DNA from 4 places in the Paenibacillus sp. FSL K6-1217 genome. Region 3 is predicted to be linked to each of the others. Evidence: riboswitches for the same ligand, from Rfam matches in the RefSeq annotation. Region 3 holds a riboswitch; each other region holds the start of a gene.
The links. Region 3 has a riboswitch for thiamine pyrophosphate ahead of MHH28_RS00110 (thiamine phosphate synthase). Riboswitches for the same ligand answer to the same signal wherever they lie in the genome.

Region 1 (4,509 bases), 2.2 Mb from region 3:
CCGGGCGCGGAGTCTGCTGGAGGAGGGCAAGTTCCCTCAGGCTGTAGAACTGCTGGAGGAGATTACTGCCAGCACCCCGGATTTTTTGGCTGCGCATAATAATCTGGCACTCGCCCATTTCTATATGGGCCGGTTCGCCAAGGCGAAGGAATGTCTGAATGAGGTGCTGAAGCAGGACCCGGGCAATCTGCACGCTCTGTGCAATATGGCAATCTTCCTGCAGTATGCAGGGGACAAGGAGCAGCTTGAGACCCTGCTGGGTATGCTTGAGGCAACCGTTCCGTTCCATCAGGAGCATGTGTTCAAAATGGCTACCACCATGGGTATCCTGGGCAGGCATACCGCCGCTTACAGCCATTTCCGCCGTCTGCTGAAGGACGAGGAGGTCGCCGGAGACGCCGGGCTGTATCATTACTGTGCGGCGGCGGCAAGCAACAGCGGAAGATACGGAGACGCTCTGCGCTGCTGGAGACAGGCAGCCAAGCTGGACCCTGACTCCGCTGTCCCGGCGTTCTTCCTGTCCCTGCTCCAGCAGGTCCAGGCAGAAGGACGCCCTATGCCTGCTATCAGCTACAACTACCAGCTGCCCTTCCAGGAGCAGCTGAAGCAGTGGAAAGGGAATACAGGCAGGTTCACTGAAGAAGTGCGGAATAATCCGCTGCTGCGCGCCTCGTTCTTCTGGGCGCTGCGTTATGGCGATTCCGCCACGAAGCTTCAGGTGACCGAGGCTCTGCGCTGGATTGAGGATGAAGAGATGGCCGAGGTGCTGCGCGGAGTTCTGGAGCAGGAGCCGCTTCAGGAGGACCGCCTGCAGGAAGCCGCATTATTCAGCCTGCAGCGGCTGATCGGGGAGAACCTGAATGAAGCCGGCGGCTCGTCCGGTGAAGAGCAGGAGCCTGCGGCAGCTCCCGGCCTTAAGGGGATGCTGCCGGGAACCGGCGGCTTATCGCCGTCCACTACCCGTATTTGAAGCTTTGCTGTTGTAAGACACATCTACTTGTAAGGAGGCCAACGTAATGTACAAAACGATTGTAATCGGAACAGGCCCGGCCGGGCTGACTGCCGCGATTTATCTGGCGCGCGCGAACCTGAGCCCGCTGGTGATTGAAGGCTTACAGCCGGGGGGACAGCTGACAACGACGACAGAAGTGGAGAACTTTCCAGGCTTCCCTGAAGGGATTCTGGGTCCCGACCTGATGGATAATATGCGCAAGCAGGCGGAACGCTTCGGCGCTGAATTCAAGAATGGCTGGGTGGAGTCTGTGGACTTCTCACAGCGTCCGTTCAAGGTAACCGTGGACGGGATGGGTGTACTGGAAGCAGAGTCGGTCATTATTTCAACCGGGGCCTCTGCCAGATATCTGGGCATCCCGGGCGAGCAGGAGAATGTGGGACGCGGGGTCAGCACCTGCGCGACCTGTGACGGATTCTTTTTCCGCAATAAAAAGATTGTCGTGGTCGGCGGCGGGGACTCCGCGATGGAGGAAGCCAGCTTCCTGACCCGCTTCGCTTCGAGTGTAACGCTGGTTCACCGCCGTCCCGAGCTGCGGGCCTCGAAGATCATGCAGGACCGGGCACGTGACAACAGCAAGGTAACCTGGGCCTTGAACCGCACACCGGTGGAAGTAACGGTAGGAGAGACCGGAGTGAAGGGCCTTACGGTGCTTAATAATGAGACAGGTCTGACAGAGCTGGTAGAGGCAGATGGCGTGTTCGTAGCGATTGGACACACGCCCAACACGGCCTTCTTGGGCGGACAGATCAACACGGATGCCAATGGCTATATCGTGGTGAACCCGGGTACCACCGAGACCAATATTCCGGGTGTATTCGCTTGCGGCGATGTACAGGATAGCCGTTACCGTCAAGCGATATCGGCAGCAGGAACCGGCTGTATGGCCGCCATGGATGCCGAGAAGTTCTTGGAAGGCACGATGGTGCACGACTGGAGCGAATCCCTGGACAAGTAAGCCTTCTATGCATTACGGGTTTACAAGAATTACCCGAACCGGTAAAATGTATTTAATTAGATAAGATACCCACTAGGGGAGCCTGAATAGGCTGAGACGGGAAAATTGAATTCCCGGACCCTTGAACCTGATCTGGATCATACCAGCGTAGGAAAGTGGAGTCGGACCTTTTTTGAATACAGTCTTTTTGGCTGTTCCTTTAATCAAGCCGCTCCAGGTGGAGCGGCTTTTTGACTTGCAAGCATTCATATGCCTTGGGCATACATGAATCTTCAGCTCAGTCTGCTGCGTGAAATCTTATCTGAAAAGCTCATTAGAGCCATAGGAGGAGATTAGAATGCCAGAATTAATGAAGAACGGCGCGGTGGATCTTTCCGGATTCCCCGCAAGCCGTAAAGTGTATGTGGAGGGCTCACGCCCGGATATCCGGGTTCCGATGCGGGAGATCAGCCTCAGTAGAACCGAGGGTGTTGCCGGGGAGGAGGAGAATGATCCGCTTCGTGTCTATGACACAAGCGGCATTTATACGGATGCCGCCGAAGAGACGGACATTCGGAGAGGGCTGCCGCCACTCCGTGCATGCTGGATCGCGGAGCGTGGCGATTCAGAGGTATACACCGGAAGAGCCGTCCGGCCGGAGGATAACGGAATACGCAGAGAAGGGACTGTTGCCGAAGCTTGTCCCGAACTGCAGCGGCAGCCCCGGCGGGCCTATGCTGGCGGTATTGTGACCCAACTGCATTATGCAAGGCAGGGGATCATTACACCGGAAATGGAGTACATTGCAATCCGCGAGAATACCCGGCCGGAGTTCGTCAGGGATGAGGTGGCCGCAGGCCGCGCGATTATTCCGGCTAATATGAATCACCCGGAGAGCGAGCCGATGATTATCGGCCGTAACTTCCTGGTGAAGATCAATGCCAATATCGGAAATTCTGCGGTCTCTTCTTCCATTGAAGAGGAGGTGGAGAAGATGCGGTGGGCGACCCGCTGGGGGGCTGATACCATCATGGATCTCTCCACCGGCTCCAAGATTCATACCACCCGGGAGTGGATTATCCGCAATTCTCCTGTACCGGTCGGCACAGTGCCCTTATACCAGGCGCTGGAGAAGGTGAACGGCATCGCCGAGGATTTGACCTGGGAGCTCTACCGTGACACGCTGATTGAGCAGGCGGAGCAGGGGGTGGATTACTTCACCATTCATGCCGGGGTGCTGCGGCGCTATATTCCGCTGACTGCCGGGAGATTGACCGGCATCGTATCACGGGGCGGATCGATTATGGCCGCCTGGTGTCTGGCCCATCAGCAGGAGAACTTCCTGTACACACACTTCGAAGACATATGCGAGATTATGAAGACGTATGATGTGTCCTTCTCACTGGGGGATGGCCTGCGTCCCGGCTCTATTGCAGATGCCAATGACGAAGCCCAATTCGCTGAACTGGAGACGCTGGGGGAGCTGACGGCACGGGCCTGGAAGCACGATGTTCAGGTCATGGTCGAAGGTCCGGGGCATGTGCCGCTGCACAAGATTAAGGAGAATATGGACAAGCAGCTTGAGATTTGCCGGGAAGCTCCATTCTATACCCTCGGCCCGCTGACTACAGATATTGCACCCGGTTATGATCACATCACTTCGGCCATCGGGGCGGCGATGATCGGCGGGCTTGGGACGGCGATGCTGTGTTATGTTACACCTAAGGAGCATTTAGGCCTGCCTGACAAGAATGATGTGCGCGAAGGAGTCATTAGCTACAAAATTGCTGCGCATGCCGCAGACCTCGCCAAAGGTCATCCGGGTGCGCAGGACCGGGACAATGCGCTGTCCAAGGCGCGGTTCGAGTTCCGCTGGCGCGACCAGTTCAATCTCTCCCTGGACCCGGAAAGGGCGCTGGCGTATCATGATGAGACCCTCCCTGCGGAGGGGGCGAAGCAGGCGCATTTCTGCTCGATGTGCGGCCCTAAATTCTGCAGCATGCGGATTTCGCATGATATCCGTAATTCCCACAGATGGGACAAATCACTGTAACTAAGCTGTATGAATCCAGCAGAATCTTAATATTCTCAGGCTATCCCCCAAGCTGAAAGGCGTAGGGGGATAGTCTTTTTATACTTAGTGATTACAATCACAATTCGCCTCTGCACCCTATGCTAAGCTGTTACTTGAGAAGAATTCTCATTAGTGAGGTGTACATGAGGATGAGCAAAGTGTTGAAGCTGGATGAATCGGTCTTTGAGCTGGTAACCAGGCACCCGGAAGTGGTTGAGATCATGGTGGAGTTGGGTTTCCGCGATATTGCGAAGCCTGGAATGCTGCAGACTGCAGGACGATTCATGACCCTGTCCAAAGGAATGAAGTTAAAGAAAATAGAGCTGGAAACCGTTCGGCTGGCCTTTCAGCAGCAGGGTTTCGAGATTATAGAATAGAAGGGGAGATTACGATGAGCGAACTGATTAATAACCGCGAGGTCGATATTCCGGAACAGACGCGCCGCCAGGCGATGCTGAGAGAGATCATCAAGGAGCTGCATGCGGG
Region 2 (4,509 bases), 1.9 Mb from region 3:
ATATAGCTAACAAGATCCATATTCTGCGAATAAGGATGGAATTCGTATATGGCTGAACTACTGGCTGAACTGCAATCCGAGCCCACTCTGCATACCGCGTTGCTGCAATTCATTTTCCCCTTCTCGATCAAGCCAAGACAGGATAAAGAACTGATAGCAAGTCTGCAGAAGGACGGGTTCACGCGTTTTTTTCTCGACAACAAAGAACTGGAGAATGCCTATTACGGAGAAGGCTACTGCGTGTCCCATGAGAAAATGGAGCGCAGCTATCTGCCGTTTGCCGCTCATGTGCTGTTTCCGCGTGAGAAGGACAGCGATTCCTTCCGCCGCTTTTCCCGGGTAAACGATCTGCAGTGCCGGCTGGAAATGCTCTTCCAGTCTGTGAATTTCCGGATTCTGTCCACCGATGTGTTCCTCTGTCCGTTTGAGCTGGGCTTTCTGACCATAAGAGTGGCTATCGAGGAGGAGAACCTTCCCTTCAGCACCGTGCTGGAATTCGCCGACCGGTTCCGTACACTGGAGGATGTGTGTTATCAGGATAAACATGCCTTTATCCATTGCCAGGAGAAGACCTTCGGCCGGGTGGAGGATTTCGTGTTCAAGAATCTCGTCTCCGGACTGGAGCCGTTTCTCGACCCGGCCGAGATTGATGGCGCGTATTTCGAGACCCTGCCCTTTTTCGTGGATGAACGGATGCTGGTGCAGGCCTTCTATGGCTTCAACCGCGAGGAAGAGCTGGATGAGATCAGTGCCCGGCTGCGCTACCGTGCCTCCCAGCTGGATGGGCTGAGTCTGGAGGGCAGGCCTTTTACCAGCGCGAGTGACCCTGAATATATCGAGCAGTACACCCGTGAGCACTGCTATAACCGCTGGGGGCCGGATACCTATTATATGACGAACGAGCAGACCTTCTGCTGCCTGAGCCGGGCGAAGCCCGATATTGCCACGGAGCTGGTCAACCAGATGTACGGAGAGTATTACTATGGGCTGCTGCTGAGTATTTTTCATAAAATCGTCCTGCTGAAGCTCGCCAATCTGCATTCCCGGCTGCGCATCAACCACGATTACGACGAGATCGAGAATCTGATCTTTCTGATCAATAAATTCTCGGCCAAATTCTATTTCCTGGAGCTGATCTCGCAGTCGCAGGGGCGGGAGATCTTCTTCCAGCTGCGCAAGGTCTACGGCAATGACGCCCTGTTCGATGAAGTGAAGATGACGCTGAATGACCTGTTCCAGTATCAGGACAAATTCCAGGCCAAGCGCCGGGACACCCTGCTGATGGTCCTGACCGTATTTACGGTAATCAGCGGAATTTACGGGATGAATCAGGTCATTGAGGATCTGAAAGGGAACATCGACTGGAGCAAAATGCTGGAGTACTCCGTGTTCGAATATCTGGCGCTGTTCCTGACCTTCTCGGGGATCGCGGTCAGCCTCGGCTTAACGCTGCGGGAGGCGTGGAATACTATCCGCAGCCGCCGCAGGAAGCGATACTATGATAAGGATTGAACAGACAGCTCTGGACAACCGCGAAGCTGCCGTCTATAATACACCGTAAGAACATAGCAATACCCGTGAACTTTATAGAACCAGGGGTGCTGGAATTGGCCGGCTGAGATTGTATCCCACAAGATACTGACCCTTATACCTGATCTGGATAATGCCAGCGTAGGAATCTTCATTCATCGCAGTGCCCTGAGCGGCCCTGTAGCTGAATCCCCTCACGCAAGTCACTGGCGTCCCGATCTTTGGGACGCTTTTTTGATTCTAAGGATGTACAGGAATATGGTTTCTGTAAGCTCTGAAGACCAGGGGTTGCTGGAAGGAGAGAGAAAGAGAAATGGGAGTCAAAAAAACTGTAACGCTGCTGCTCAGCTCCATGCTGCTGCTCACTGTAGCAGGATGCGGCGGCGGGAACAACAGCGGCAATGCGGGGGCCAGCGCACCTGCTGCCGGGAACAGCACGGCTGCACCTGATGCAAACGCAGCCGCACCCACGGATGCACCCAAGGCGCTGACTCCGGTCAAGATTGCTCTGGACTGGACGCCGAACACGAATCATACCGGCCTGTATGCCGCCAAGGAGCTGGGCTATTACGCGGAGGAAGGTCTTGACGTTCAGATTGTTCAGCCCGGCGCTGCCGGATCGGACACGATGGTCACTTCCGGCGAAGCCCAGTTCGGCATCAGTGCCCAGGAGGCGCTCACCCTGGCCCGTCTGCAGGATGTCCCGCTGGTATCAATCGCTGCAATCATACAGCATAACACCTCCGGCTTCGCGGCTCCGAAGGAACGCAATATTAAGACGCCGAAGGATTTCGAAGGCAAGACATACGGAGGCTGGGGCTCCCCTGCGGAGCAAGCTGCCATGAAAGCTATCATGGACCCCGAAGGCGGGGATGTCTCCAAGGTGAAGCTGGTGAATATCGGCGAAGCGGACTACTTCACGGCCGTGAAGCGGGATATCGATTTCGCCTGGATCTTCTATGCCTGGACCGGGGTGGAAGCCGAGCTGCGCGGGGAGCCGCTGGATATGCTGTATCTGAAGGATTATGCGCCGCAGCTTGATTACTACACACCAGTGCTGACCACCAGCGAGAAGGAGATCGCCGAGCATCCTGAAGTAGTGAAGGCTTTCCTGAAGGCTACGTCAAAAGGTTACCAGTACGCTATCGACCACCCGGAAGAAGCAGCGACGGTCCTCTCCGATGCTGTGCCTGATCTGGACCCCAAGCTGGTGCTGGCCAGCCAGAAATGGCTCAGCCCGAAATACAAGGATGACGCCCCGCGCTGGGGCGAGCAGAAGCTTGAGATCTGGAAGAATTACGCCGACTGGATGTACGGCCTGAAGCTGTTGGATAAGCCGCTGGATGCGGAGAGTACGTTCACGAATGAATTTTTGCCGGAATAATAACTTGAGAGGAATGATTGATAATGGCTAATACACTGCTCAGCATTCAGGTAATTCCCAAGACACCGAACAACGAGGATTCTATCCCTTATGTGGACAAGGCCATTGAGGTCATTCAGAAGTCGGGCATTAAGCATCAGGTGAACCCGCTGGAGACCACGATGGAGGGCGAGCTGAACGAGCTGCTGGATATTGTGCGCGACATGCATGAGGCGCTGATCGCCTCCGGCAGCCCGAGTGTGATCTCCCAGATCAAGATCGCCCATAATCCGGGCGGCATCAGCATGAACAAGCTGACGGAGAAATACCGGCCGTGAGAAGCACCTGGAAGCTAGTGTGGCCGCCCCTTGTGGCGGTCCTCTTTTTTGTGGGAATATGGCAGCTATCGGTCATGCTGTTCGACATCCCGGCTTACCAGCTGCCCAGCCCCGCGGATATCGCGCGTGAGTCGAGGAACAACATCTCCGGGATCTGGGAGCACACCGCCGCCACGCTGCGCCTGACCCTGATCGGCTTCCCGGTCGGCACAGGCATCGGCCTGCTCACCGCCTTGCTGCTGCATCTGCTGCCCTGGGTCAAGAGAGCGCTCTATCCGCTGCTGATCCTCAGCCAGAATGTGCCCTCCATTGCGCTTGCCCCGCTGCTGATTATCTGGTTCGGCTTCGGCCTGCTGCCCAAAATCATCCTGATCACCCTCGTCTGCTTCTTCCCCGTAGCTGTTGCAGCCATGGGCGGGCTGGCCCAAAGCGACCGGGTGATGATGAATTATATGAAGATGGCCGGTGCGGACAAGTGGCAGATCTTCACCCGGCTGGAGCTTCCCGGCTCGCTGCCCTCCCTGTTCTCCGGGCTCAAAATCTCCGCCACCTATGCGGTGATGGGCGCAGTGGTGGCCGAATGGATCGGTGCCGACAAAGGGATCGGCTACTATATGCTGCTGCAGAAGGCTTCTTACCGGGCGGACCGGATGTTCGTGGCCATCGCCATTATCGTGCTGCTGAGTCTCGTATTATTCGCACTCATTGCCCTGCTGGAGAGATGGCTGGTGCGCTGGAAGCCGCGCAAGGAAGCTTAGTGTGTACGGAAGGATCATCCACAACGGAAGTAACCATAATGAACAAGAAGGAGGCTGGGCGAAGTGTCTGAGCTTACGAGGATTGAACTGGAGAAGGCGGACGGAGACGGACGCCTGCGAACTCAGAGTGTGCCGCCTGCGCTTGAAGTGAGCGGCATCAGCAAGTCGTTCAAGCACCGCCGCCGGGAGACGCAGGTGCTGGATCAGGTGTCCCTGACCGTGGAGCCGCAGGAATTCGTCTCCATTGTCGGCCCGTCCGGCTGCGGGAAAAGCACGCTGTTCCATATTATCGGCGGCCTTACGCTGCCCGATACCGGAACCGTCCGCATGAACGGCATCCCGGTGACCGGGCAGCGCGGCAAGATCAGCTATATGCCGCAGCAGCCCGCGCTGTTCCCGTGGCGCAGCACGCTCGACAACGTCCTGCTTGGCGCCGAGCTGCAAGGCGCCCCGCAGCGGGAGGCCCGCGAGGCTGCGCGCCACTGGCTGGCGAAGATCGGCCTGGGCGGCTTCGAGCGGG
Region 3 (4,509 bases):
CAATACTGACGGACGAGAAAAATCCGCGCAGCACCTTCACGCAGTCCCTCACATAAGCAGCCGGGCTGTCATTGCGGGATTCTCCGGTCAGAATCAGTATGTGGCGCAGGCCCGTGGCTGCGATGGTCTCCGCTTCGCGGGCGACCTCGTCCAGGGTCAGTTTTTTGCGCGGAAAATCATAAATTGAACTGAAGCTGCAATACGTGCAGTGATTCACGCAGTAATCTGCCAGATACATCGGTGTGAACAGCTGCATCACATGGCCAAAATGCGCGCGCGTCAACCTGTGTGCCTTCTGCGCCATCTGCTCCAGATAAGGCTCCGCTGCCGGTGACAATAGCGCCATCAGCCCTTCTTCATCGACCCGCTCTGCACGAAGCGCGCGCTTCACATCCTCTGCCGTATAGCGGCTCCACAATGTTGTGTAAGGAAGCTGCTCCAGCCGGGTCACCGTTTCATAAAAGCTCATCATCGTTCCTCCCTCTTATTTCAGCAGTCAGGACAGAAATCCGGTCAACGGTGAAGAGGCTGCTGCCATCTCCTCCACAGGTCCCAGTCCGGCCAGATAAGCCTTGCGCCCTGCGGATACCGCTTCACGGAAGGCTTCTGCCATCAGCAGCGGATCTGAGGCGGTTGCAATCGCTGTGTTCAGCAGAACCGCAGCAGCGCCCATCTCCATCGCCTCAGCCGCTTCGGACGGCCTGCCGATTCCGGCATCCACGATCACCGGCAGATCCGTCTCGGAGATCAGAATGCGGATCAGCTCCTTGGTCTGCAATCCGCGGTTGGAGCCGATTGGCGCTCCCAGCGGCATAACGGCCGCTGCCCCCGCAGCCTTCAGCCGGAGGGCCGCCGACAGATCGGGACTCATGTACGGAAGCACCACGAAGCCCTCCGCCGCCAAGATTTCTGTCGCCCGGATCGTCTCAATATTATCCGGCAGCAAATATTTCTGGTCGTTAATGACCTCAATCTTCACCCAGTTGCCCAGCCCCGCCGACCTCGCCAGCCGGGCAATCCGTACCGCCTCCTCTGCGGTGCGCGCACCGGAGGTATTGGGCAGCAAGGTCATATGGGAAGGAATATGGCTGACAATATTGTCTTTGCTCTCCGGGTCAACCCGGCGCAGCGCAACGGTAATGACCTGTGAACCTGAGCGCGCAATGACCTCGGGAATGAGGGTGTTGCGGCTGTATTTTCCTGTGCCGATGAATAGTCTGCTGGTTAGAGTCACTCCGCCAATCATCAATGGATCTTGCATGTTAACGCCTCCTGGGATAAGTGTTCGTGTTTAGCCTCCGCCTACAAAATGAACCAGCTCAATCCGGTCCCCTTCATTCAGTAACGTATCGCCATAAACCTCTCTTCCGGCAAGCTCGCCGTTCAGCTCAACAATCACCAGCTTCCCGGCCCACTCGGGCCGGGCCAGCAGATCCGCCAGCGTCCGGCAGCTCTCTTCCACCCTCTGGCGGGTCCCGTTAACGGTCACATTCATGCCTGTTCACCTCCTTCGCCCAGTGCCGGGGACACAGTCCGGGCTTCCGCACACGCCGCAGCCCGTTCAACCGCAGCTCTGTACGCATTAGCCGCAGCCACAGGGTCCGGGGCACCACAGATCCCGGACATGACGGCAATGCCGTCCGCCCCTGCGGCCAGCACCGCTCCGGTATTGTCCGGAGTAATCCCTCCAAGTGCAATCAGCGGTACGCAGCTCCGGCGGACGGCCTCCGCCAGCTGCTCCAGTCCGCGTGCCTGCTGCCCCGGTTTGCAGGCAGTCGGGAACACATGCCCGTACAGGCAGAAGTCCGCTCCCTGCCGCCCGGCCTCTGCCGCTTCCTCCGGGGAATGAACCGACCTGCCCAGCCGCAAGGCCGGTGCAAGGTTGCGTACTGCGGCTGGCCCAAGGCTGTGCCAGGCTAACTGTGCACCGCCTGCTCCGGAGGCCAGCGCGACATCGATCCGGTCATTAATGACCAGCTTCGCCGGAGGAACCCCTGCTGCGAGTATCTGCTCCGCAGCCGCCAGTAGCTCCCGGGCGGACATTTTCTTTTCCCGGAGATGAATATAGTCCACGTTGGGATGTACCGCCACGGCCCATTCGGCCAGCGCTTCAGGCTGCATCCGCCCGTCCGAGATCACGTGAATCTCTTGCAATGCCCTCACCTCCTACTCCCCCATCACCTTCAACACAAAAAAGACCGCCTCCCATAAAGGAAGCAGTCTCCGAACACAAGCAGGAATCCCGGACTAGCCGTATGCCCCCGCTGCAATATTCGTTCTCCACTTCCCTACGCTGGTATCAACCAGATCAGGTTCAAAGGGTCCGGACCATTACGCCCGTCTCAGCCTTGCGGCACCCCTAGTGATCGTTCTATGCGATTGTTTCATCTTGCTTGTTGTATATTAGCATATTATTCCTGTCAGGGCTATACCTATCTCGTCGCACAAAAGCCAGCCTTCCGGCTGGCTTCTCCACATTTGCTAAGCAAATGGTGTAATTAGTATGGTTACGCTGCTTTTTATCCGTTGACAACCTCGCCGCCGTTCACATGCATCACCTGTCCGCTCACATAGGAGGAATCGTCCGAAGCCAGGTATACATAAGCAGGAGCCAGCTCTTCCGGCTGTCCCGGACGCTTCATCGGCTGGGTGCCGCCGAACTCACTGACCTTCTTCGCGTCAAAGGTTGACGGGATCAGCGGAGTCCAGATCGGTCCGGGCGCCACCGCATTCACGCGGATGCCCTTATCGGCCAGATTCATCGACAGCGAACGGGTGAAGCTGAGAATCGCTCCCTTGGTGGATGAATAGTCCAGCAGCTGCGGACTGCCGCGATACGCCGTGATGGAGGTCGTGTTGATGATGGTGGAGCCTTTTTTCAGATGGGGCATGGCTGCCTTGGTCAGATAGAACATGGAGAAAATATTCGTCCGGAACGTACGCTCCAGCTGCTCAGCCGTAATGTCCTCAATATTGTCCTGCGGATGCTGCTCCGCCGCATTATTGATCAGGATATCGAGCTTGCCGAGTCCTTCCACGGTTTTATGAATCAAATCCTGACAGAAGGCCTCGTCCCCGATATCCCCGGCGATCAGAATACACTTGCGGCCCTCCTGCTCCACCTGGCGTTTGGTTTCTTCCGCATCCTCATGCTCGTTCAGATAGGAGATTACGACATCCGCGCCCTCCTTGGCAAAATGAACGGCAACCGCACGCCCGATCCCGCTGTCTCCTCCGGTAATGAGCGCTGCCTTGTCCAGCAGCTTGCCTGCTGCCTTATAGGCCGGTGTCTCAAATTCCGGGAGCGGGTTCATCTCACTCTCTATTCCGGGCTGTTGATCCTGTACCTGCGGAGGTAAAGTTTTGACGGATTGCTTGCTTGTATCTGGCATAATCCATTCTCCTTTCGCAATTCCATGTAATGTTGAATTCATCATGTTAGCATGGCTTAAGGTCGGGTGTTTATGCATCTTGCTCGCTTGTCACAATCACTTTACGTTATGTTACTTACCACACTTGGCGGCTGCCAAAACACCCAATCTTCATTTACCGGCACCTATAGCGGAACGATAGTACGGTAAGCAACGAACGTTTCCAAAATGAATATTATCTATATCTGCTAAGGGGAATGTCCTATACTTTGTGAGGAAAGACATTACAACTACCTTAACTGAGGGGACGCTTCTATCATGAGAAATGAGCGCATCTTGCTGACGAATGGAACTGTAATCGATGGAACCGGACGGCCGCCGCTGCATCATACAAGCATTGAGATTGTTAATGGCCGCTTCGGTACCATTACACAGCATAGTGACATTAACGGGAGAACCGGGCCTGACTCCGCAACTACAGTGATCGACCTAGAGGGTCTGTTCATTTTGCCGGGGTTTATTCACACCCATGCCCATACCAGCTTCAAGTACATACAGAATGAGCCGCTTAACGGATATCATACGGAATATTTGGCTGCGTGCCTTACAGAAGGAATTACTACGATCCGCGATGAGGGGATGACTACGGCAGCATCGATTGACGATGTAGTCACTCAGACGCAGCAGCTGGAGGGCGGTGCTTTTCCCAGAGTTCTTACGTCCGGTAAAGTATTCACGGCTCCAGGCGGTTACGGTGGTCAGGAGCCTATCGGGGTAGAGAGTACAGAAGAGGCTCGGCTTAAGGTCCGTGAAGTCTTGGGACAAGGAATACATTTCATCAAAACAGCGCTGGAAGACGGCTACGATCCCGCAACCGCCGGACTGCCGCAGCTGAATCAGGAGATTCTCGAAGCGATCTGCCGGGAGGCCCGGAGCATGGGCACTTACGTATCTGCTCATGTTACAAGTGCGCGCAATCTTCAGATTCTGGTGGATGCTGGGATCAGCGATGCTGCGCATATGATTTACGACCAGCTGGACGATCAACTGATCCGGCAAATGGTGAGCGAGAGCATCCGCATCGTCCCCACACTCACCATACTTCAGTTGTTTCAGGACAAATTCGGAGCGCCGCTAC
Region 4 (4,509 bases), 960 kb from region 3:
TCGCTGTCCTGGTAGCCGAAGGGCTGGGAACCGGCATCCATCAGCGGGAGCAGAATCGCAAGGCTCCGCCGCTCGATGGCTTCATCCAGCGGAGCGGTAGCCTCCTGATGCGCAAGCAGCAGCTTCAGCGCTTCATCCGGGTGATCCGCTACATACTTCTGGCCTTTTCGGATCGCATTCACGAATTTATGATAATAGCCCTGTGCATCCTGCAGTCCCTGCTCACTGGCCGCCAGCACCAGCTCATAATAATCTGGAACCCCGTAATCCACGGGATTGAAGGAGCGGACCGGATGGCCCTCCTGCTCCAGAATCAGCTGCTCATGGTTGATGAACCCGCCCATAATTCCATCCACCCGTCCCGTGGAGAGCGCGGGAATCAGCTCATAGCCGACATCAATCAGCTTGAGTGAGGAGGGATCACCGCCGTCATTTTCAACCATCGTATTCAGCATGGCCTCATATAACGGAACGGAGGAATATCCGGCTTGCTTGCCGGACAACTCTCCAGGGCGGGTGATGCCGCTGTCTGCGGCTACCATGAGATGATTCAGCGGGTGGCGCACCAGAGCGGCGATCGACTTGACTGGAATCTGCTCACCCCGTGCCATCAGCACCTGCGGCTGATAGCTGAGTGCGAGATCTACCTTCCCCGCCGCAACTAGCTTCAGCGCATCATTGGTATCGGCCGGCATCTGAATCTCAACCTCCAGACCCTCCTCTGCAAAATAACCTTCAGCCTGTGCCGCATATAAAAAGGAGTGGACAGCATTGGGATACCAGTCGAGCATAATCGTCAGCTTGTGGGCGGCACCCTCAGTCCCTGCCTCAGAGGTTGCGGGTGTACCCGCAAGGGAGCCGGAGGCCGCCGGACTGTTCGTATTGGCGCATGCCGCCAGGACAGGCAGCATACAGAGCAGCAGAGCGGTTAGCAGCAGCTTGGCAGGCCTTGATTTTCCATTAGGAAAATAACGCGGATAGCGGGTAGTAGTCATGAATAACGTCCTCTTTTCTTCAGAATAATCTTCTCCAGCACGGCGACCGCCAGGAACAGCAGGATACCGAGCACGGATAACAAGACAACAGCGGCGAACATCTTGGCACTCTGCAGATTCCCTGCCATTCTGCGGCTGAAATAGCCCAGCCCCTGGCTGCCCCCAAGCCATTCTCCGATGGTTGCACCGATGACACAGTACACAGCCGACAGCTTCAGTCCGGAGAAAAAAGAGGGCAGAGCCAGCGGAACGCCCACCTTCCCGAGAATCTGCCAGCGGTTCGCGCCATACGTCAGCAGCAGCTCCCGGTAGGCATCCGTGTTCTTGGACAACCCGTCATAAGCGCCGATGACCACCGGGAAGAACGCGGTCAGGAAGACAACGGCAACCTTACTCCATAAGGTATAGCCGAACCACATAATAAACAGTGGGGAGAGTGCAATTAACGGAATCGTCTGGCTGATAATCAGCAGCGGGTACAGCGCCTTGGCCAGCGGACTGAACAGGTGCATGGCTGTTCCCAGCAGGCTGCCGCAGATAACGGACAATACGAAGCCTGTGAGTACTTCAAGCAGTGTGGCGGGCAGATGTACCCCGAACATTAGATGTTGATCTTCCATCAATGCCATCCACACCGCAGACGGAGCCGGAAGGATGAAGGGAGGAACCAGGCCCAGCCGGGCTACGGTCTCCCAGACCGACAGCGTCAACACGGCGAGCAGGGCAGCCGGACCGTAATGCTGGAGCAGCCTTCTAGGAGAGCCGGTTCTCATATAACATCAACTCCAATTCCTGGCGCAGGGCAGCGAACTGCGGTTCATAGTTCAGACTCTGATGGCGCGGACGGGGGAGATTGGCAGTGAATTCCTGCATGCTGCTGCCGCCTTGGCCGCCGCTGCCAGTCATCAGGTAGATCCTGTCACTGAGCAGCAGCGCCTCCTCCAGGTCATGGGTGATGAACAGTACCGTCTTGTCGAGCTCCGTCCACAGCTCCAGCAGCCAGCGCTGAAGCGAGCGCTTGGTAATGGCATCGAGCGCCCCGAACGGCTCATCGAGCAGCAGCAGCTCATTCCCTGCCGCCACGGTGCGGAGGACCGCCACGCGCTGGCGCATCCCGCCGGACAGCTCCTGCGGATAAGCCTCTTCGGTTCCGGCAAGGCCGAAGCGGTGCAGCATAGTGCGGATCTCGTCAACGGCCGCCGCCCAGGGACGGCTGCGCTTCAGTTCCCAGGGCAATAGACAATTGCCCAATACGGTCCGCCAAGGCAGCAGGAGATCCTGCTGCGGCATATAGGCCACGGTGCCCAGCCTTTCCGCTGCTGTTGCCGATGCTGTTCCGTTCAGCGTAAGGCTGCCGCTGCCGGGCTCCAGCAGGCCGACGATGATTTTGAACAGGGTGCTTTTGCCGCACCCGCTGCCGCCCACGACAGAGACGAATTCGCCCCGGCGTACCTGCATGGACAGCCCTGAGAACACGGATGTCCGGGACGGACCGGACCCGAAGGCGTAGGATAGATTGCTAATGTTGATCATTGCTGTGTACGAAACCTCCCCCGGATGTTGATTAAACGCTGTACAAACGTCAAAAAGCCCCATTCATTCCCGGAGGAAATGAATGGGGCGGAAGGTACGCTCAGCTGCGGTGATGACGCGAGAATCACGGGTACATTCAGCTCCACTTCCCTCCGCTGGTATGATCCAGATCAGGTTCAAAGGGTCCGGAGCTTAAGCTCCGTCTCAGTCGGCCGACTCCCCTAGTGAAATAACAGGTCTATTGAATTCGTAATTGCTAATTAATATACCACAAATTTCCCTCTTGTAAAGAAGCGGAGGGTCAGCGCCTGGAGAGACCGGTCACGAACAGGGCAACAATGCCGCGGGAGATGTCCAGCTTGGAGGCGTCGTTCCGCTTCTGTTCATACAGGTACAGATCGGGGCTGAGGACAGAGATTAAGGCCGTGGCCGCGAAGCCCGGATCGATATCAATGATCTCTCCGCCCGCCGCAGCGCGCTGCAGCAGCTCCGTCATGATCACCCCCAGCCGCTGAAAAAAAGGATGCTCAAACTGCGTGAGCTGCTTCTTGCCGGTGAACTCGGCCTTGATCATATTCAGCAGCTCGGCATATTGCTCAATGAAATCGGCAATCTGCTCAATGCTGCGCTGCAGCTGCGCGAGGGCCGGGGCTTCACCGGCACCCGCAGCCACCTGCTGCTCCAGCCCGGACAGGAATTGGTCCGCACTGCCCTTCAGCAGCGCAGAACAGATCTCGCCCTTGTCCGTGAAGCGGCGGTACAGCGAGCCTTGCCCTATGCCTGCCCGCTTGGCAATGCTGTACATGCTGACCGCCTCAAGTCCGCTCTCGGTGAACAACTGGCGGGCAGCTTCAAGAATTCGCTGTACATAAGGATCGGCGGACTCGGACGGAACGGATTCTATAGCTTGCGGAGCTGCCGGGGGGAGCTGTGCAGCATCGGTTTTTGGCTTGTTCATGAGGGCCCCTTTCAGAAATAAATCAGCGGTTTACAGAAAAACAAATAAAAGAATTGACACAACGGACAATTGTCCGTAGACTATGAATTGCACTTACGGACAGTTGTCCGTTCACTCATTATATAGAACAATCTGCCCGCAGGTCAATGTAGCACGCGGACAGCTCAGGAGGAGAAGAGAGATGGATCAGACCTTGAAGCAGGAAGCGGATTTCCGGCTGTCCAGCATTCTGGTTCCGCTGCTGGCCATTATTGCCGGTGTATTTATGGTTGTGCTGGACAGTACGGCGATGAATGTGGCGTTGTCCAGACTGGTGGTGGATTTCAAGACGGACCTGCACACGCTGCAGTGGGTAGTTACCGGATATATGCTGGCTCAGGCTTCCGTTATCCCACTGTCAGGCTGGCTGTCGGACCGGTTCGGGGCCAAGACGGTCTTCCTGACGGCGGTAATTGTGTTTACGATAGGCTCGATTCTGTGCGCTACGCCAAGCAGCGCCGAATGGCTGATTGTGTTCCGGGTCATTCAGGGACTGGGCGGCGGTTGTGTGCTTCCTGTCGGAATGGCCTATGTGTACAGACTGGCTCCCAAAAGTAAGGTTGGCGTAGTCATGGGGATTATGGGCATTCCTGTTCTGTTTGCTCCGGCCATTGGTCCGGTATTGTCGGGCTGGCTGGTTGAGTACCATTCCTGGCGTTGGATCTTCCTGATCAATATCCCGATTGGCATCATCTGTGTGCTGATCGGCCTGCGTAAGCTGCCGAATGCGGCGAAGAACAGTGTGCCCGGCATGGATAAGCTCGGTATGGTCCTTGGACCGCTGGCGTTTGCTTCGCTCACTTACGGGGTCAGCCAGGGTGCGCAGAGCTGGACCTCTGAGAAGACGCTGATCGGGCTGCTGCTGGGCGCTGTGGCTCTGATCGCTTTTGTCATCGCAGAACTGCGCTCCAAGACACCGCTGCTGGAGCTGCGGATTCTGAAATCCGTTGATTTCACGACAGGAATCATTGTCCAGTGGATTGC

Region 1: another riboswitch for thiamine pyrophosphate. It lies ahead of thiC (phosphomethylpyrimidine synthase ThiC); the one in region 3 lies ahead of MHH28_RS00110 (thiamine phosphate synthase).
Region 2: another riboswitch for thiamine pyrophosphate. It lies ahead of MHH28_RS24780 (ABC transporter substrate-binding protein); the one in region 3 lies ahead of MHH28_RS00110 (thiamine phosphate synthase).
Region 4: another riboswitch for thiamine pyrophosphate. It lies ahead of MHH28_RS04100 (ABC transporter ATP-binding protein); the one in region 3 lies ahead of MHH28_RS00110 (thiamine phosphate synthase).

Annotation. Positions count from the first base shown of each region.
Region 1 is NZ_CP150271.1:5,295,260-5,299,768, forward strand. It holds gene MHH28_RS23520 (tetratricopeptide repeat protein) at 1-970, shown strand, start outside; gene trxB (thioredoxin-disulfide reductase) at 1,017-1,970, shown strand; TPP riboswitch at 2,035-2,141, shown strand; gene thiC (phosphomethylpyrimidine synthase ThiC) at 2,308-4,002, shown strand; gene MHH28_RS23535 (DUF1858 domain-containing protein) at 4,173-4,400, shown strand; gene MHH28_RS23540 (DUF438 domain-containing protein) at 4,415-4,509, shown strand, end outside.
Region 2 is NZ_CP150271.1:5,602,106-5,606,614, reverse strand. It holds gene MHH28_RS24790 (MFS transporter) at 1-1, shown strand, start outside; gene MHH28_RS24785 (hypothetical protein) at 49-1,512, shown strand; TPP riboswitch at 1,585-1,695, shown strand; gene MHH28_RS24780 (ABC transporter substrate-binding protein) at 1,844-2,914, shown strand; gene MHH28_RS24775 (MTH1187 family thiamine-binding protein) at 2,938-3,231, shown strand; gene MHH28_RS24770 (ABC transporter permease) at 3,228-3,989, shown strand; gene MHH28_RS24765 (ABC transporter ATP-binding protein) at 4,071-4,509, shown strand, end outside.
Region 3 is NZ_CP150271.1:18,691-23,199, reverse strand. It holds gene thiH (2-iminoacetate synthase ThiH) at 1-469, opposite strand, end outside; gene MHH28_RS00120 (thiazole synthase) at 497-1,261, opposite strand; gene thiS (sulfur carrier protein ThiS) at 1,292-1,495, opposite strand; gene MHH28_RS00110 (thiamine phosphate synthase) at 1,492-2,154, opposite strand; TPP riboswitch at 2,269-2,371, opposite strand; gene MHH28_RS00105 (SDR family oxidoreductase) at 2,520-3,392, opposite strand; gene MHH28_RS00100 (amidohydrolase family protein) at 3,690-4,509, shown strand, end outside.
Region 4 is NZ_CP150271.1:981,279-985,787, forward strand. It holds gene MHH28_RS04090 (ABC transporter substrate-binding protein) at 1-995, opposite strand, end outside; gene MHH28_RS04095 (ABC transporter permease) at 992-1,768, opposite strand; gene MHH28_RS04100 (ABC transporter ATP-binding protein) at 1,749-2,528, opposite strand; TPP riboswitch at 2,659-2,761, opposite strand; gene MHH28_RS04105 (TetR/AcrR family transcriptional regulator) at 2,830-3,486, opposite strand; gene MHH28_RS04110 (DHA2 family efflux MFS transporter permease subunit) at 3,668-4,509, shown strand, end outside.